Regions from separate parts of the Enterobacter sp. Taxon_8 genome, predicted to be linked through region 2. Evidence: predicted binding sites of a transcription regulator. Region 2 holds the regulator's gene; the other holds the start of a gene.
The links. The regulator PurR, encoded in region 2, represses purine synthesis genes. The targets are predictions, from matches to a motif close to CANGCAAACGTTTGCNTG.

Region 1: pyrD (quinone-dependent dihydroorotate dehydrogenase) is a predicted target of PurR. The motif match lies at 2,359-2,376, and genes of this name have one in related genera.

Annotation. Positions count from the first base shown of each region.
Region 1 covers NZ_CM177989.1:2,977,544-2,984,888, reverse strand. Annotated here, with positions in the region: gene ssuD (FMNH2-dependent alkanesulfonate monooxygenase) at 1-695, opposite strand, end outside; gene AC4IBF_RS14305 (sulfonate ABC transporter substrate-binding protein) at 692-1,654, opposite strand; gene ssuE (NADPH-dependent FMN reductase) at 1,647-2,222, opposite strand; gene pyrD (quinone-dependent dihydroorotate dehydrogenase) at 2,471-3,481, shown strand; gene zapC (cell division protein ZapC) at 3,647-4,189, shown strand; gene AC4IBF_RS14285 (YcbX family protein) at 4,186-5,295, opposite strand; gene rlmKL (bifunctional 23S rRNA (guanine(2069)-N(7))-methyltransferase RlmK/23S rRNA (guanine(2445)-N(2))-methyltransferase RlmL) at 5,394-7,345, shown strand, end outside.
Region 2 covers NZ_CM177989.1:2,603,263-2,610,607, reverse strand. Annotated here, with positions in the region: gene punC (purine nucleoside transporter PunC) at 1-1,116, opposite strand, end outside; gene punR (DNA-binding transcriptional activator PunR) at 1,231-2,142, shown strand; gene purR (HTH-type transcriptional repressor PurR) at 2,160-3,185, opposite strand; gene cydH (cytochrome bd-I oxidase subunit CydH) at 3,483-3,572, shown strand; gene AC4IBF_RS12280 (MFS transporter) at 3,736-4,902, shown strand; gene sodB (superoxide dismutase [Fe]) at 4,941-5,522, opposite strand; gene AC4IBF_RS12270 (C40 family peptidase) at 5,645-6,418, opposite strand; gene grxD (monothiol glutaredoxin 4) at 6,757-7,104, shown strand; gene rnt (ribonuclease T) at 7,149-7,345, opposite strand, start outside.

The sequences.
Region 1 (7,345 bases), 370 kb from region 2:
ACAATCACATGCAGGCGAATGCCGAAGCGCACCTTGCGGCCATGGGCGGCCGCCTTAGCGCGGACCTGGGCAATTTTTTCTTTCACCAACTCAGGCGGTTCGCCCCAGGTCAGATAGAGATCGACCTGTTCTGCCGCCAGATCCTGGGCTACATCCGACGATCCGCCAAAATAGAGCGGCGGTCGCGGCTGCTGTACCGGCGGGAAGTAGAGTTTCGCGTCACGAACGTGGATATGCTTGCCTTTGAAGGTAACGGTTTCACCTTCCAGCAGGCGTCGCCAGACGCGGGTGAACTCGGCGGAAGCTTCATAGCGTTCGGTATGGTCAAGGAACACCCCATCGCCTGCCAGCTCCTGCGGATCGCTGCCCGTCACCAGGTTAAACAGGGCGCGGCCGTTGGATAGTCTGTCCAGCGTTGCCGCCTGACGTGCCGCCACGGTAGGGGAGACGACGCTAGGACGTAACGCAACCAGGAACTTCAGACGCTGGGTGACCGGAATCATTGATGCGGCGACCAGCCAGGCATCTTCACATGAACGTCCGGTCGGGATGAGCACCCCAGTGAAACCGATTCGGTCCGCCGCCTGCGCAATCTGCTGCAGGTAGCCGTGGTCAACCGGGCGCGAGCCCTCTTCTGTACCAAGATAGTGTCCATCACCGTGGGTGGGTAAAAACCAGAAAAGATTCAGACTCATGATTTAGCTCCTTCTTTGCCTGCAGGCTGCCAGATGCGTTCGCGAATAGTGACCTGTTTTGGCACGAGGTGGTTTTGATAGAAAAGGTCAGCCGTTTGTTGCTGAAGCGCGGCGACGTGTGCGTCCACCGGGGTAATGGTGGTCGGCGGACGGTGGTTGAGATAGCTCGCGATCACCGGCTCAGGTAAGCCCATGGTTTTCGCCAGCAGGGAAATGCTCTCCTGACGCTGGGTCTGGGTCAGGGCATCGGCCTGGGTAAAGGTATCCAGCACGCCCTGAATAAATGCGCCGTTCTTTTCCGCATAAGGACGCGCGGCCAGATAGAACGAGCCGGTCTGCTTCAGCGTGGTACCGTCTTTCAGCACGCGAACGCCGCCCTGCAGCAATGCGGCGGAGTAGTACGGGTCCCAGATGGCCCAGGCATCAACGTTCTTCTGCTGGAACGCGGCGCGCGCGTCAGCGGGAGTCAGGTAGACGGGCTGAATGTCGGTGAACTTGAGTCCGGCCTCTTGCAGAGCTCGCAGCAAAAGGTTGTGTGAGCTGGAACCTTTCTGGAAAGCAACTTTATGTCCTCTAAGGTCGGCGACGCTTTTAATGTCGCTGTTTTCAGGCACCAGGATCACCTCGGCCTTCGGCTTGGGCGGCTCAACGCCTACATAGACGAGGTCCGCTCCCGCGGCCTGGGCGAAAATGGGCGGAATATCGCCAGTGCTGCCGAGATCGATACTGCCGACGTTCAGGGCCTCCAGCATCTGCGGGCCGGCAGGGAACTCCACCCAGGAGAATTTAGTATCCGGGAAGCGTTTTTCCAGAAGCTGGTGGCTTTTCGCCAGCACCATGCTGACGCTGCCTTTCTGATACCCGATGCGTAAACTTTCCGGAGCTGTTTCTGCGGCATGGGCCAGCGAGGTAAGGGCCATCAGACCTGCCAGACCGATACGGGTGAACGTTTTAAACATGTGCGACTCCTTGAGGCTGACCAAACGCCGGGGCCTGGATATCTCTGCGGTGAAGGGCATGCCAGAACGTTTCCAGAGCGTTATCGAGGCGGGTTTGCAGGTTGGGCGTAAAGTGTGGTTTGTGTTGATAGTCAATGACCTGCGAGTCATCGGCGAAAACCCCGTGGAGGATCTCCTGCGCTTTCAGCGCGTTCAGTACCGGCTTCAGGGCGTAATCCACGGCCAGTAAATGGGCAACCGTACCGCCCGTTGCCAGCGGCAGCACGACTTTGCCGTCCAGGGCGCGTTCCGGAAGCAGATCGAGCAGGGTTTTCAGCGCGCCGGAAAAAGAGGCTTTATAAATGGGCGTTGCCACTATTAAGCCGTCAGCGCCGTTAAGCTGCTCGATGAGCGTTTTCAGCGCAGGGCTGTCAAAACGGGCATAAAGCAGATCTTCAGGTTCGAAGTTATGCAGGTTCCAGTGGCACACTTCCACATCCAGAGCATTGAGTTTTTCGCGGGCATATTCCAGCAGGGCGCTGGAGCGCGATGGGAATCGTGGACTTCCGGCCAGGGTAATGACGCGCATACTTCCTCCTTATAACTAATTGTTTGCTTTTATCTAACATTCATAACAATTTTCAGGAGTGTGACACCGCACGGTTATTCCACTAAATGATTTATCTGCAATTAAAATGCGAAAAAGTGCATAAGAAATAGACGGGAAGGTAAACGATTGCGTTTTGCGCTGATTTTTTGCCGCAGGTCAATTCCCTTTCGCGCCTGGATCGCCCATAATCCCCTCCCGGTTTGCACACCGGGAATCCAGGAGAGTTCATGTACTACCCCTTCGTTCGTAAAGCCCTTTTCCAGCTCGACCCTGAGCGCGCTCATGAATTTACATTCCAGCAATTACGTCGTATTACCGGAACGCCGCTGGCCGCTCTGGTACGTCAGAATGTGCCGGTAAAACCTGTGCAGTGCATGGGGCTGACCTTTAAAAATCCGCTGGGTCTGGCGGCCGGTCTGGACAAAAATGGCGAGTGCATTGATGCCCTGGGCGCGATGGGCTTTGGCTCCATTGAAATCGGTACCGTCACCCCGCGCCCGCAGCCGGGAAATGACAAGCCGCGCCTGTTCCGACTGGTGGAAGCCGAAGGGCTGATCAACCGCATGGGCTTTAATAACCTCGGTGTTGATCACCTGGTTGAGAATGTAAAAAAAGCCCATTTTGACGGGATATTAGGCATCAATATCGGCAAAAATAAAGACACGCCGGTAGAGCAGGGTAAAGATGACTATCTGATTTGTATGGAAAAAGTCTACGCCTATGCCGGTTATATTGCGGTGAATATTTCTTCACCCAATACCCCGGGGCTGCGCTCTTTACAATATGGCGAAGCGCTGGACGATCTTCTGAGTGCCATTAAAAATAAACAAAATGAACTTCAGTCGATCCACCATAAATATGTTCCGGTCGCGGTTAAGATCGCCCCGGATCTTTCTCCCGAAGAATTGATCCAGGTTGCCGACAGTTTGGTTCGCCATAATATTGATGGTGTGATTGCAACCAATACCACTCTCGATCGTTCCCTCGTGCAGGGAATGAAAAACTGTGACGAAGCGGGTGGGTTAAGTGGCCGTCCGGTACAATTAAAAAGCACCGAAATTATTCGCGCCCTGTCTGCGGAATTAAAAGGTGGTCTGCCGATTATTGGCGTCGGCGGCATTGACTCCGTGATTGCTGCGCGCGAGAAAATGGCGGCGGGTGCGTCGCTGGTGCAGATCTATTCCGGCTTTATTTTTAAAGGACCGCCGCTGATTAAAGAAATCGTTACTCATATCTAATCTTTTCTCTTAATCAGACAACCAGGGCTTTATTTCCAGCCCTGGTTGTTTTATATTCCGTCACTGTTGCTTATTTAGTCATTATAGTCTTTTATTAATGGTGTTATAAACGAGGCGGCAAACAGGACATTTTTAGTACAGGACGTTTGGGGACGGGAGAGACACATGCGAATTAAACCTGACGATAACTGGCGCTGGTATTTTTGCGACGAGCATGACCGAATGATGCTCGACTTAGCCAATGGCATGTTGTTTCGTTCTCGTTTTGCCCGCCGAATGTTAACCCCGGATGCGTTTTCCCCGTCGGGCTTTTGCGTTGACGATGCAGCGCTTTATTTCTCCTTTGAGGAAAAATGCCGCGATCTGGTGCTCTCTAAAGAGCAGCGCGCCGAGCTGGTATTAAATGCGCTGGTGGCTATCCGTTTCCTGAAACCGCAAATGCCAAAGAGCTGGCATTTTCTGCCCCACGGCATGAACTGGACCCCGGCAACGGGCGATGCGGCGAGCGTAAATCTGAGCGACACTACAGAAGAGGTGAGCCTGCTGGTGGTTGAGCCTGGCGAAAATGCTGCACTCTGTCTGCTGGCGCAGCCCGGCGTAACGATTGCCGGGCGGACGATGCAGCTTGGGGATGCTATTAAGGTCATGAACGACAGGCTGAAGCCCCAGCTTCGCGTGGATGCCTTCAGCCTCGAGCAGGCGGTTTAAGCTTCCAGCTGTACGGACGTTTTCGGTATGCAGCTACAGCAGAGAATTGTGCCATCACTTCCAATTGCTGATTTTTTCAGCGCACTGACCTCTCCATCCACCAGCCTGATGCGGCAGCATCCGCAAATGCCTGCGCGACAGGAATAGGGGATGCGGATCCCTGCTTGTTCCAGCTGTTCAAGCAAAACCTGTTGGTTATTACCCCGGATCACGTTGCCCTGCCAGTGAATCTCTACCGCAGCGGCGACGTTTGTCTCAACGTCGACAAACTCCTCTTCCTGACCCGAGCCGTAAACCCTTGCTGGCCCACGGGCGAGCACTTCTACCTCATCACCGACGCGGATCGCGCCGCTGGAGCGCGGGATCAGGTTCTGGCCGAAATCGACATCGCCGTTGTCCTGCGCGGTGCGGAATGACTGCAATGTCTTCAACGGTTCGCCGGAAGGGTGCTTCTGGCCTTTCTCCGGGCTTACCGTCGTGAAAATGCAGCGGCTGCACGGCTTCACCACGTCAAAAATGACGCTGCCAATGCGGATCACTTTCCAGGTGTCTTCATCCCAGGCGTCTGCGCCCGTTACTACCAGGTTCGGACGGAACTGTTCCATCTGAACGCTGGCTTTGCAGCGGCCTTGCAAATCACGCAGTGAAGCTTCGTTAGTCAGCAGGAACGGGAAGCCATCGGCGAAGGAGAGGGGAACGGCGTCGTGGCGCTTCACGCGACGCGTCAGTTCAGGCCCAACCCAGCGCAGCTGCACGTCGCGGGAGAAGAAGCCGCTCAGCCAGCGGTTAATCTCATCCGGTGCGATGCGCGCGGTAAAATGATTGCCCCACACTTCCGTCGGCGCATCGACGGGCGCAAAATCAGCAAAGCGAATCACCGCGCTGGAACCGTCCGGCGCGGTAAGGTGCAAACCGTCATGAAGCGGGGAAGGGGTAAAGCGAACCATCTGAGGGAACTGGCGTGCGGTAATGAACGTTCCGTCAGGCTCGGTGACCATAAAAATACGATCGAAGGCAAATCCGCTCATGTCGGCAAGCGCGTGAGAGACGCCGATGCCGCGCATGGATTTCACCGGATGAATAAAAAGCCTGGATAACGTCGCCACTGCACACTCCCTCGAATGAAAATAAGCCTTCAACTTTATGACATACACGCCATATTAGCTATAATGCGCGACAATTTTCTAAGAGTAAAAGTGACGATATGAATTCTCTGTTTGCCAGTACGGCCCGTGGGCTGGAAGAGCTGTTAAAAACTGAACTGGAAAGCCTGGGCGCGCAAGAGTGCCAGGTGGTTCAGGGTGGTGTCCATTTTGAGGGCGACACGCGGCTTATTTACCAGAGCCTGATGTGGAGCCGCCTGGCGTCGCGCATCATGCTGCCGATGAAGGAGTGCAAGGTTTATAGCGATCTTGACCTCTATACCGGCGTACAGATGATCGACTGGACAGAGATCTTCACCCCGAATGCTACCTTTGCGGTACATTTCAACGGCGTGAACGACGAGATCCGCAACAGCCAGTACGGTGCCCTGCGCGTAAAAGACGCCATTGTGGACTGCTTTACCCGTAAAAATAAGGAACGTCCTAACGTCGATCGTGAAAACCCCGATCTGCGTATTAACGTCTGGCTGAACGGCGACACGGCAAGCATCTCTCTCGATCTGAGCGGCGCGGGGCTGCACCTGCGCGGCTACCGCGATCGTACCGGTATGGCCCCCATCAAAGAGACCCTGGCGGCCGCCATTGTGATGCGCTCCGGCTGGCAGCCGGGCACGCCGCTGCTCGACCCGATGTGCGGTTCCGGTACGTTGCTGATTGAAGCGGCCATGCTGGCCACCGACCGCGCGCCGGGACTTCACCGCGGCCAGTGGGGCTTCAAGGGCTGGGCGCAGCACGATGAAGCGCTCTGGAAAGAGGTCAAAGACGACGCGCAGACCCGCGCACGTAAGGGGCTGGCGGAATATACCTCTCATTTCTACGGCTCTGATAGCGACCCGCGCGTCATTGAGCGCGCGCGCAGCAACGCCCGCCGTGCCGGTATCGGCGAGCTGGTCACCTTCGAAGTAAAAGACGTGGCAAACCTGACCAACCCGCTGCCAAAAGGCCCGTACGGTACCGTGATCAGCAACCCGCCATATGGCGAACGTCTCGACAGTGAACCGGCGCTGATTGCCCTGCACAGCCTGCTGGGCCGTAATATGAAGGACCACTTCGGCGGCTGGAACCTGTCTCTGTTTAGCGCCTCGCCGGAGCTGCTGAGCTGCCTGCAGCTGCGTGCCGATCGCCAGTTTAAGGCGAAAAACGGCCCGCTGGACTGCGTGCAGAAAAACTACCATCTGGCGGAGAAGGCGGCCGACAGCAAGCCGTCCGGCGTGGCGGAAGATTACGCTAACCGTCTGCGCAAGAATCTGAAGAAATTTGAGAAGTGGGCGAAGCAGGAGGGCATTGAATGCTACCGCCTGTATGATGCCGACCTGCCGGAGTACAACGTGGCGGTTGACCGCTACGCGGACTGGGTGGTGATTCAGGAATATGCGCCGCCGAAAACCATTGATGCGCAAAAAGCGCGTCAGCGCATGCTGGACGTCATTGCCGCCACCATCGCCGTGCTGGGTATTGCGCCAAACAAGCTGGTGCTGAAAACGCGTGAACGTCAGAAAGGCAAAAACCAGTATCAGAAGATGGGCGAGAAGGGCGACTTTATCGAAGTGGGCGAATACAACGCGCGCCTGTGGGTCAACCTGACCGACTATCTGGATACCGGTCTGTTCCTCGATCACCGTATCGCCCGCCGCATGCTGGGCCAGATGAGTAAAGGCAAGGACTTCCTGAATCTCTTCTCCTACACCGGCAGCGCCAGCGTGCATGCCGGTCTGGGCGGCGCGCGCAGCACTACCACGGTAGATATGTCCCGCACCTATCTGGAGTGGGCGGAGCGCAACCTGCGCCTTAACGGCTTAACCGGACGTCAGCATCGCCTGATGCAGGCCGACGTGCTGGGCTGGCTGCGCGATACCGACGAGCAGTTCGACCTGATCTTTATCGATCCTCCGACCTTCTCCAACTCCAAGCGTATGGAAGATAGCTTTGACGTTCAACGCGATCACCTGCGCCTGATGACCGACCTGAAGCGCCTGCTGCGCAAAGGCGGCAC
Region 2 (7,345 bases):
CGCTACGGTGAACAGCATCACGCTGGTGGTGGTCAAAAGCGGCGTAGCAATCAGCGCCGAGACCACCAGGCTTGCCAGGAAGCACAAACCCAGCTGCAGGGTGTTCTGCAGCGCGGCGGCGCGGCCTGTTGCCTGCGGGAATGGACGCAGCGCCTGCGCCACAACGATAGGGTAAATCGCCCCGTTCGCAATGGCCATCACGCAGAACGGGATCAAAATTTCGGCCAGACCGGCACCCGGAATAAAGCCAACGGCCCAGGTCCCGATGACGCTCAGCGCATAGAGCACCAGCAGCCATGGCAGCATCTGCTGGCCTTCCCATTTTTGCAGCGCCGCGCGACAGCCGTACCCGCCCACAAGGAACGCGATTGTCTGCGGAACATAGCTCAGGCCGATGGCTGCCGGGCTGTAGCCCATATCGTGCAGAATGAACGGCGAGCCGGTGAGCCATGCGAAGAAGCTTGCCGAGCAGGCGGCATAGATCAGGACATTCCCGCGATACGCTTTGGCGCTCAACAGTGAGGTGAAGGTAATCGGCTTCGCGTCGGCATGCGCCTCTTTTTTATGCGCAGGCTTGAGGGCAAACGCCGGCAGCATCAGCACCAGCGTGATGGCAAACAGCGTGGCAAAAATGGCCTGCCAGTCAAAGTGCGCGAGGATCCAGCTGCCCAGCAGCGGAGCCAGGGCAGGGGAGAGGCCCACCAGCGGCATAATGGTGGCGAAAATACGGTTTGTGCGGTTAGCCGGGTAGTAGTCAGTCACCAGCGCCTGCCAGGTCACGGCCGCGGCACAGACGCCCACGGCCTGAACGAAGCGCAGCACCAGCAGCCAGGTGGCGTCGCGTACCCATAACATCCCCAGGCACCCCACCGCAAAAATGGCCAGACCCAGCAGCAGTACCGGTTTACGACCAAAGCGATCCGAGAGCGGTCCCCAGAGCAGCTGTGCAAAAGCAAAACCGGCGAGGAACAAACTCAGGCTGGCACTGATGGCGGCAGCGGGGGTTTGCAAATCTTCCTGCATCGCGGCAAAAGCCGGCAGGTACATATCGGTGGCCAAAAAGCCCAGCACGCTTAAGCCGCCGAGCCAGACTAAAAAACCGTTCCTGGGTTGCATTATTTTATTCTCCTGAGGAGGCAGGTATACATTGGCGCTGAGTGTAGGGAGTGCAAAGCCGCTTGTGAAACGCTAATATTTGGCGGGTGCATTCAAATTTTTTGCAGGCAGAAAATGTGGTCAGATTATTCTCTTGAAGTGGTCGATGCTGTCGCGCGTAACGGCAGCTTCAGCGGTGCGGCGCAGGAGCTGCACCGCGTCCCTTCGGCCATCAGCTACACGGTGCGTCAACTGGAGGAGTGGCTGGCGGTTCCGCTGTTTGAGCGGCGGCATCGTGACGTGGAATTGACGCCCGCCGGGGCGTGGTTTTTGAAGGAAGGGCGTTCTGTTATCAAAAAAATGCAGATCACCCGCGAACAGTGCCAGCAGATCGCCAACGGCTGGCGGGGACATCTTTCCATCGCGGTGGATAACATCGTGAAGCCGGAACGCACCCGACAGATGATTGTCGATTTCTATCGTCATTTCTCTGACGTTGAGCTGCGGGTCTCGCAGGAGGTGTTCAACGGGGTGTGGGATGCGCTGGCGGACGGCAGGGCGGAGATGGCGATTGGCGCGACGCAGGCGATCCCGGTCGGGGGACGTTACGCCTTTCGCGACATGGGGATGCTGAGCTGGAAATGCGTGGTGGCCAGCGATCATCCTCTGGCAGCGATGGACGGGCCGCTTAGCGACGATACGCTGCGCAACTGGCCCTCGCTGGTGCTGGAGGATACGTCCCGTTCATTGCCCAAGCGTATCACCTGGCTTCTGGACAACCAGCGGCGGGTGGTGGCTCCGGACTGGGAATCGTCGGCGACGTGCCTCAGTGCCGGACTGTGCGTCGCGATGGTGCCCGTTCATTTTGCGCGTCCGCGCATCAATACCGGCGAATGGGTTGAACTGACGCTGGAAAATCCGTTCCCGGACGCGGCCTGCTGCCTGACCTGGCAACAAAATGATGTCTCGCCCGCCATGGCCTGGCTGCTGGATTATCTGGGGGACAGCGAAACGCTGAACCGGGAATGGTTACGGGAGCCAGCGTAGCTGGCCCCGTAAAGGGATTAACGACGGTAGTCGCGGAACGGACCGTCCGCAACGGAACGGCGTTCAATCAGGCGCGGGTGAACTTCAATGGACTGCGACTCTTCGCGCTTGTTGACGATCCTGTCGAGCAGCATATTGAAGGCCGTTTCGCCCAGCGAATCTTTCGGCTGGTGAATGGTGGTCAGCGCAGGGGTGAAGAAGCGCGCGTTACGCACGTTGTCATACCCGATCACGGAAATATCCTGCGGTACGCGCAGACCCAGTTCATCGGCGGCGCAGAGCGCGCCCATGGCCATGATGTCACCCCCGCAGAAAACGGCGGTCGGACGGTGCGGCTGGGAAACGATCTGCTGCATTGCGCGGTAGCCTGATTCCGGCTCAAAGTCGCCCTGCACGATCCAGTTTTCCGGCACGGTGATCAGCGCTTCTTCCATCGCTTTCATAAAACCGGCAAGACGGCCCGCCCCGGTGTTGCGCTCCAGCGGACCCGGGATCACGCCAATCTCGCGGTGACCGCGTTCGATCAGGTAACGGCCGGCCATATAACCGCCTTCAAAGGCATTGTCGATAACGGAGTCGGTGAAATCTGCACGCGCTTCGCCCCAGTCCATAACGACCATGGGGATGTGGCGATACTCTTCGAGCATCGACAGCACGGATTCCGGGTACTCGGAACACATCACCAGCAGGCCGTCAACGCGCTTCTGAGCCATCATCGACAGGTAGGCGCGCTGTTTTTCAATGCTGTTCCACGCGTTGCCCAGAATCAGGGTATAGCCTTTCTGGAAGCAGTTTTTTTCAACCGCTTCAATGATCTCGGCAAAATAGGCCGCTTCACTACTGGTCGCCAGCAATCCAATGGACTTGGTGTGATTAACCTTAAGGCTACGCGCGACCGCACTTGGCGAATAATGCAGCTCCTTGATCGCTGCCCAGACGGCGTTGCGCGTCTCTTCCGCCACAAAGCGGGTTTTGTTAATTACATGTGATACGGTTGTAGTGGAAACGTTTGCGCGTTTTGCTACGTCTTTAATTGTTGCCATTAAATGTCACTCCAGACCATATCCTAAGCTCCTGAAAAACTTGAAGGTAAACGTTTGCCTTCTCTCACCCTTATCACGCAATCTTGAATTGCGGCACGCCGGGAAAACGACACGGGACGTCAGGAGGGGGTCAATGGCCGGTACGCTAATAAATTTAGCGTGGAATTTTGTCCTATCTTGATGAAAAGGGGAAGAGGTAAAGTGGTTATCAGTATAAATCCAGGAAGATTTTTGACGTAATCTGTGCAAAAATGAGCAAGCTCACTTTTCGTGTGGGGATTAAAAGGAGAAAAATTGATGAGTTCCGATCTTAAGTTTTCGCTGTTCACCACCGTTGTTGTGCTGGCTCTGATTGTTGTGGCCGGTCTGACGGCTGCGCTGCACTGATTTACGCGGAGGGAGAGCCTTCTCCCTCCCGACTCCCCGGATTGTTACTTCTCTGGCAAAAATCTTTTGCCATTTTGTTAACTTCTCATTTTTTGTGATTGATGTCATGCTTTCCGCTTCTTTGTTCTGTGTCACCACGTGACACGGCATCCGGAGTTTACGCATGAAAATCAATTTTCCCCTGCTGGCCCTGGCGATTGGCGCTTTTGGGATTGGCACCACTGAATTCTCCCCGATGGGGTTACTGCCCGTCATCGCCCGCGGCGTGGACGTCTCGATCCCTGCGGCTGGCATGTTGATCAGCGCCTACGCTATCGGCGTGATGGTGGGGGCGCCGCTGATGACGCTTCTCCTTTCTCATCGCGCGCGCCGCAATGCGCTGATTTTCCTGATGGCGATTTTCACCCTCGGCAACGTGCTTTCGGCCATTTCGCCGGACTACACCACGCTGATGCTGTCGCGTATTCTGACAAGCCTCAACCACGGCGCGTTCTTTGGGCTGGGGTCGGTCGTGGCGGCAAGCGTGGTGCCAAAACATAAGCAGGCGAGCGCCGTGGCCACCATGTTTATGGGGCTGACCATCGCTAACATCGGCGGTGTTCCTGCTGCAACCTGGCTGGGAGAAGCGATCGGCTGGCGTATGTCTTTCCTGGCGACGGCCGGGCTGGGCGTGGTCGCGATGGTGGCATTGTTCTTCTCCCTGCCGAAAGGCAGCGCCGGAGAACGTCCGGAAGTGCGTAAGGAGCTGTCGGTGCTGGTGCGCCCGCAGGTGCTTTCCGCGCTGCTTACCACCGTTCTCGGGGCAGGGGCGATGTTTACCCTCTATACCTATATTTCACCGGTACTGCACGATATCACCCACGCAACGCCTCTCTTTGTGACCGCGATGCTGGTGCTGATTGGCGTGGGCTTCTCGATTGGCAACTATCTCGGCGGGAAATTTGCCGACCGTTCCGTGAGCGGGACGCTGAAGGGCTTCTTAACCCTGCTGATTGTCATCATGATCGCCATTCCGTGGCTGGCGCGTAACGAGTTTGGCGCCGCGATGGCGATGGTCGTCTGGGGTGCAGCAACGTTCGCCGTGGTGCCACCGCTGCAGATGCGCGTGATGCGTGTTGCGCATGAAGCGCCGGGCCTCTCATCCTCGGTCAATATCGGTGCCTTTAACCTGGGCAATGCGCTCGGTGCGGCGGCCGGTGGGGCCGTGATTTCAGGTGGTCTGGGATACAGCTTTGTGCCGGTGATGGGGGCAATCATTGCCGCGCTCGGCCTGCTGTTGGTGATGATGTCGGGTCGTAAACAGCCAGAAGCAGCCTGCGCTGCGGAATAAACCAAAAACGCAGAAGGGCGAACCCTTCTGCGTGTCTTTTACGCGGCGAAGTTCTTCGCCACAAAGTCCCAGTTAACCAGTGCCCAGAAGTGTTCCAGGTAGTTCGGGCGCGCGTTACGGTAATCGATGTAGTAAGCGTGTTCCCATACGTCCACGGTCATCAGCGGCTTCGCGCTGGTGGTCAGCGGGGTGCCCGCGTTAGAGGTGGATACGATAGCCAGTTTGCCATCCGCCTCTTTAACCAGCCACGTCCAGCCTGAACCGAAGTTCTTGATGGCTGCATCGGTAAATTTCGCTTTGAAATCTGCGAAGTTGCCAAATGCGGCGTTGATAGCGGTAGCCAGTTCACCGACAGGTTCACCGCCGGCATTCGGCGCCAGGCAGTGCCAGTAGAAGGTGTGGTTCCACACCTGAGCGGCGTTGTTGAATACGCCACCCTCAGAGCTGCGGACGATCTCTTCCAGCGTTTTGCCTTCAAAATCGGTGCCCTTGATCAGGTTGTTCAGGTTGGTGACGTAAGTCTGGTGATGTTTGCCGTAGTGATATTCCAGGGTTTCCGCAGAAATGTGCGGTGCCAGGGCGTCTTTTGCATACGGTAGTGCAGGTAATTCGAACGACATTGCTTCTCTCCTTATTGTATTTTGCGTTGCCAATAACCACACAGACAACAAGGACAGGATAGCAAATTGAAAGGGTATGCAAAAGAGGAACTTACCCTGCCACGGGTGTGGCAGGGCAGGGGTTAGCGAATGGTTTTCGGCGTCATCACGCGGCGTGCGCCGACGTAGTGGCGTACCCAGTAGTCTTCACTGAGAGAGGTGATCTGAATATCCTGACCGCTACGTGGAGACTGGATGAATTTTCCGTTGCCTACATAGACGCCAACGTGGTCAGCCGTCCCGCGGCCTTGGGTGCGGAAGAACACCAGATCGCCATTTTCCAGCTCACCGCGGTCAACCGGTGAGGCATCGCGCAGGTGGTACATTTCGTTGGCGGTGCGCGGAATGCGGAACTTGACCAGATCTTTATAGGCGTAATAGACGAGGCCGCTGCAGTCAAAACCGGTACGCGGCGAAGTCCCACCCCAGTGATAAGGTTTACCAATCTGCCCCATCAGTTTATTCATTGCGGTTTTTTGCGCTTTTTGTACGCGCACTTTATGCACTTCAGCAATTTTCATGACCTTCGTGCATTTCGCCTTATGGCCTTTACGGGTGATGCATTTTTCAGTAACGAGGTTAGAGGTGGTTTGCGAAGCTTTACTTTTGGCAGAGTGGGCAGTGCGGGAAGGTTTTGTTTTCGTTTTGCTGGAAGCGGTCTGTTTCGTCTGAGCCGGTGTTTTTTTCTTGTCGTTCTTAGCGGTGGTTTTTTTCTTACGTTCTGTGGCTTTCACCAGATGGTTTTTTTGTACAGCAGAATGCCGCGCCTGCTGAGAGGCGTTTGCCACTGGCGTGAAAGTGAGTGAAGTAAACAGTAAAGCACAGAGCGTGATCGAGATTTTATTTATCCGCGCCACTGGGCAGTCCCCTGATAAATGCAGGTCATCAATAATACCCGCGTGTGATTTACAAAGCCCGTCGATTCTAATCTATAAAAAGCCAGAAAGTTAATAGCATTTTTCAATCTACAATCGTGTTTCGTTAGCAAGTGCAAAAAAATTCATCGTTCTGTCGCACATTTGCCCGCTCCCTAAGCAAAACCCTGAATGCGGCAGGGGTAAACACCATTTGCAATGCAACTTTTCGTGACTCGGGGTAGAATGTATAAACGTGACAAAAATGTTATTTTCCGATGCCAGTCTGAACCGCTACAATGTCAGACGAATGCCGTAACAGAAGTTAAAGGAAGCAAGACATGAGCACCACTATTGAAAAAATCCAGCGCCAGATCGCTGAAAACCCGATTCTGCTGTATATGAAAGGTTCTCCGAAGCTGCCAAGCTGCGGCTTCTCCGCACAAGCGGTTCAGGCGCTGTCAGCCTGTGGTGAGCGTTTTGCTTACGTTGATATCCTGCAGAATCCGGACATCCGCGCTGAGCTGCCTAAGTACGCTAACTGGCCGACTTTCCCACAGCTGTGGGTTGACGGCGAACTGGTTGGCGGCTGCGATATCCTGATTGAAATGTATCAGCGCGGCGAACTGCAGCAGCTGATCAAAGAGACGGCGGCGAAGTACAAAACGGAAGAGCCGGACGCAGAGTAATTTTCTGCGCAAATAAAAAAGCGACCAGATAAGGTCGCTTTTTTTTATTCTTCGCTGTCACCCATCGGCAGCGGCCAGCCGCCAAGACGCTTCCAGCGGTTGACGATCTCACAGAACAGCTCTGCGGTGCGCTCCGTATCGTATAGAGCGGAGTGCGCCTGCGTTCCGTCGAACGGAATGCCAGCCGTAATGCAGGCTTTAGATAACACCGTTTGTCCCAGCGCCAGGCCGCTCAATGCGG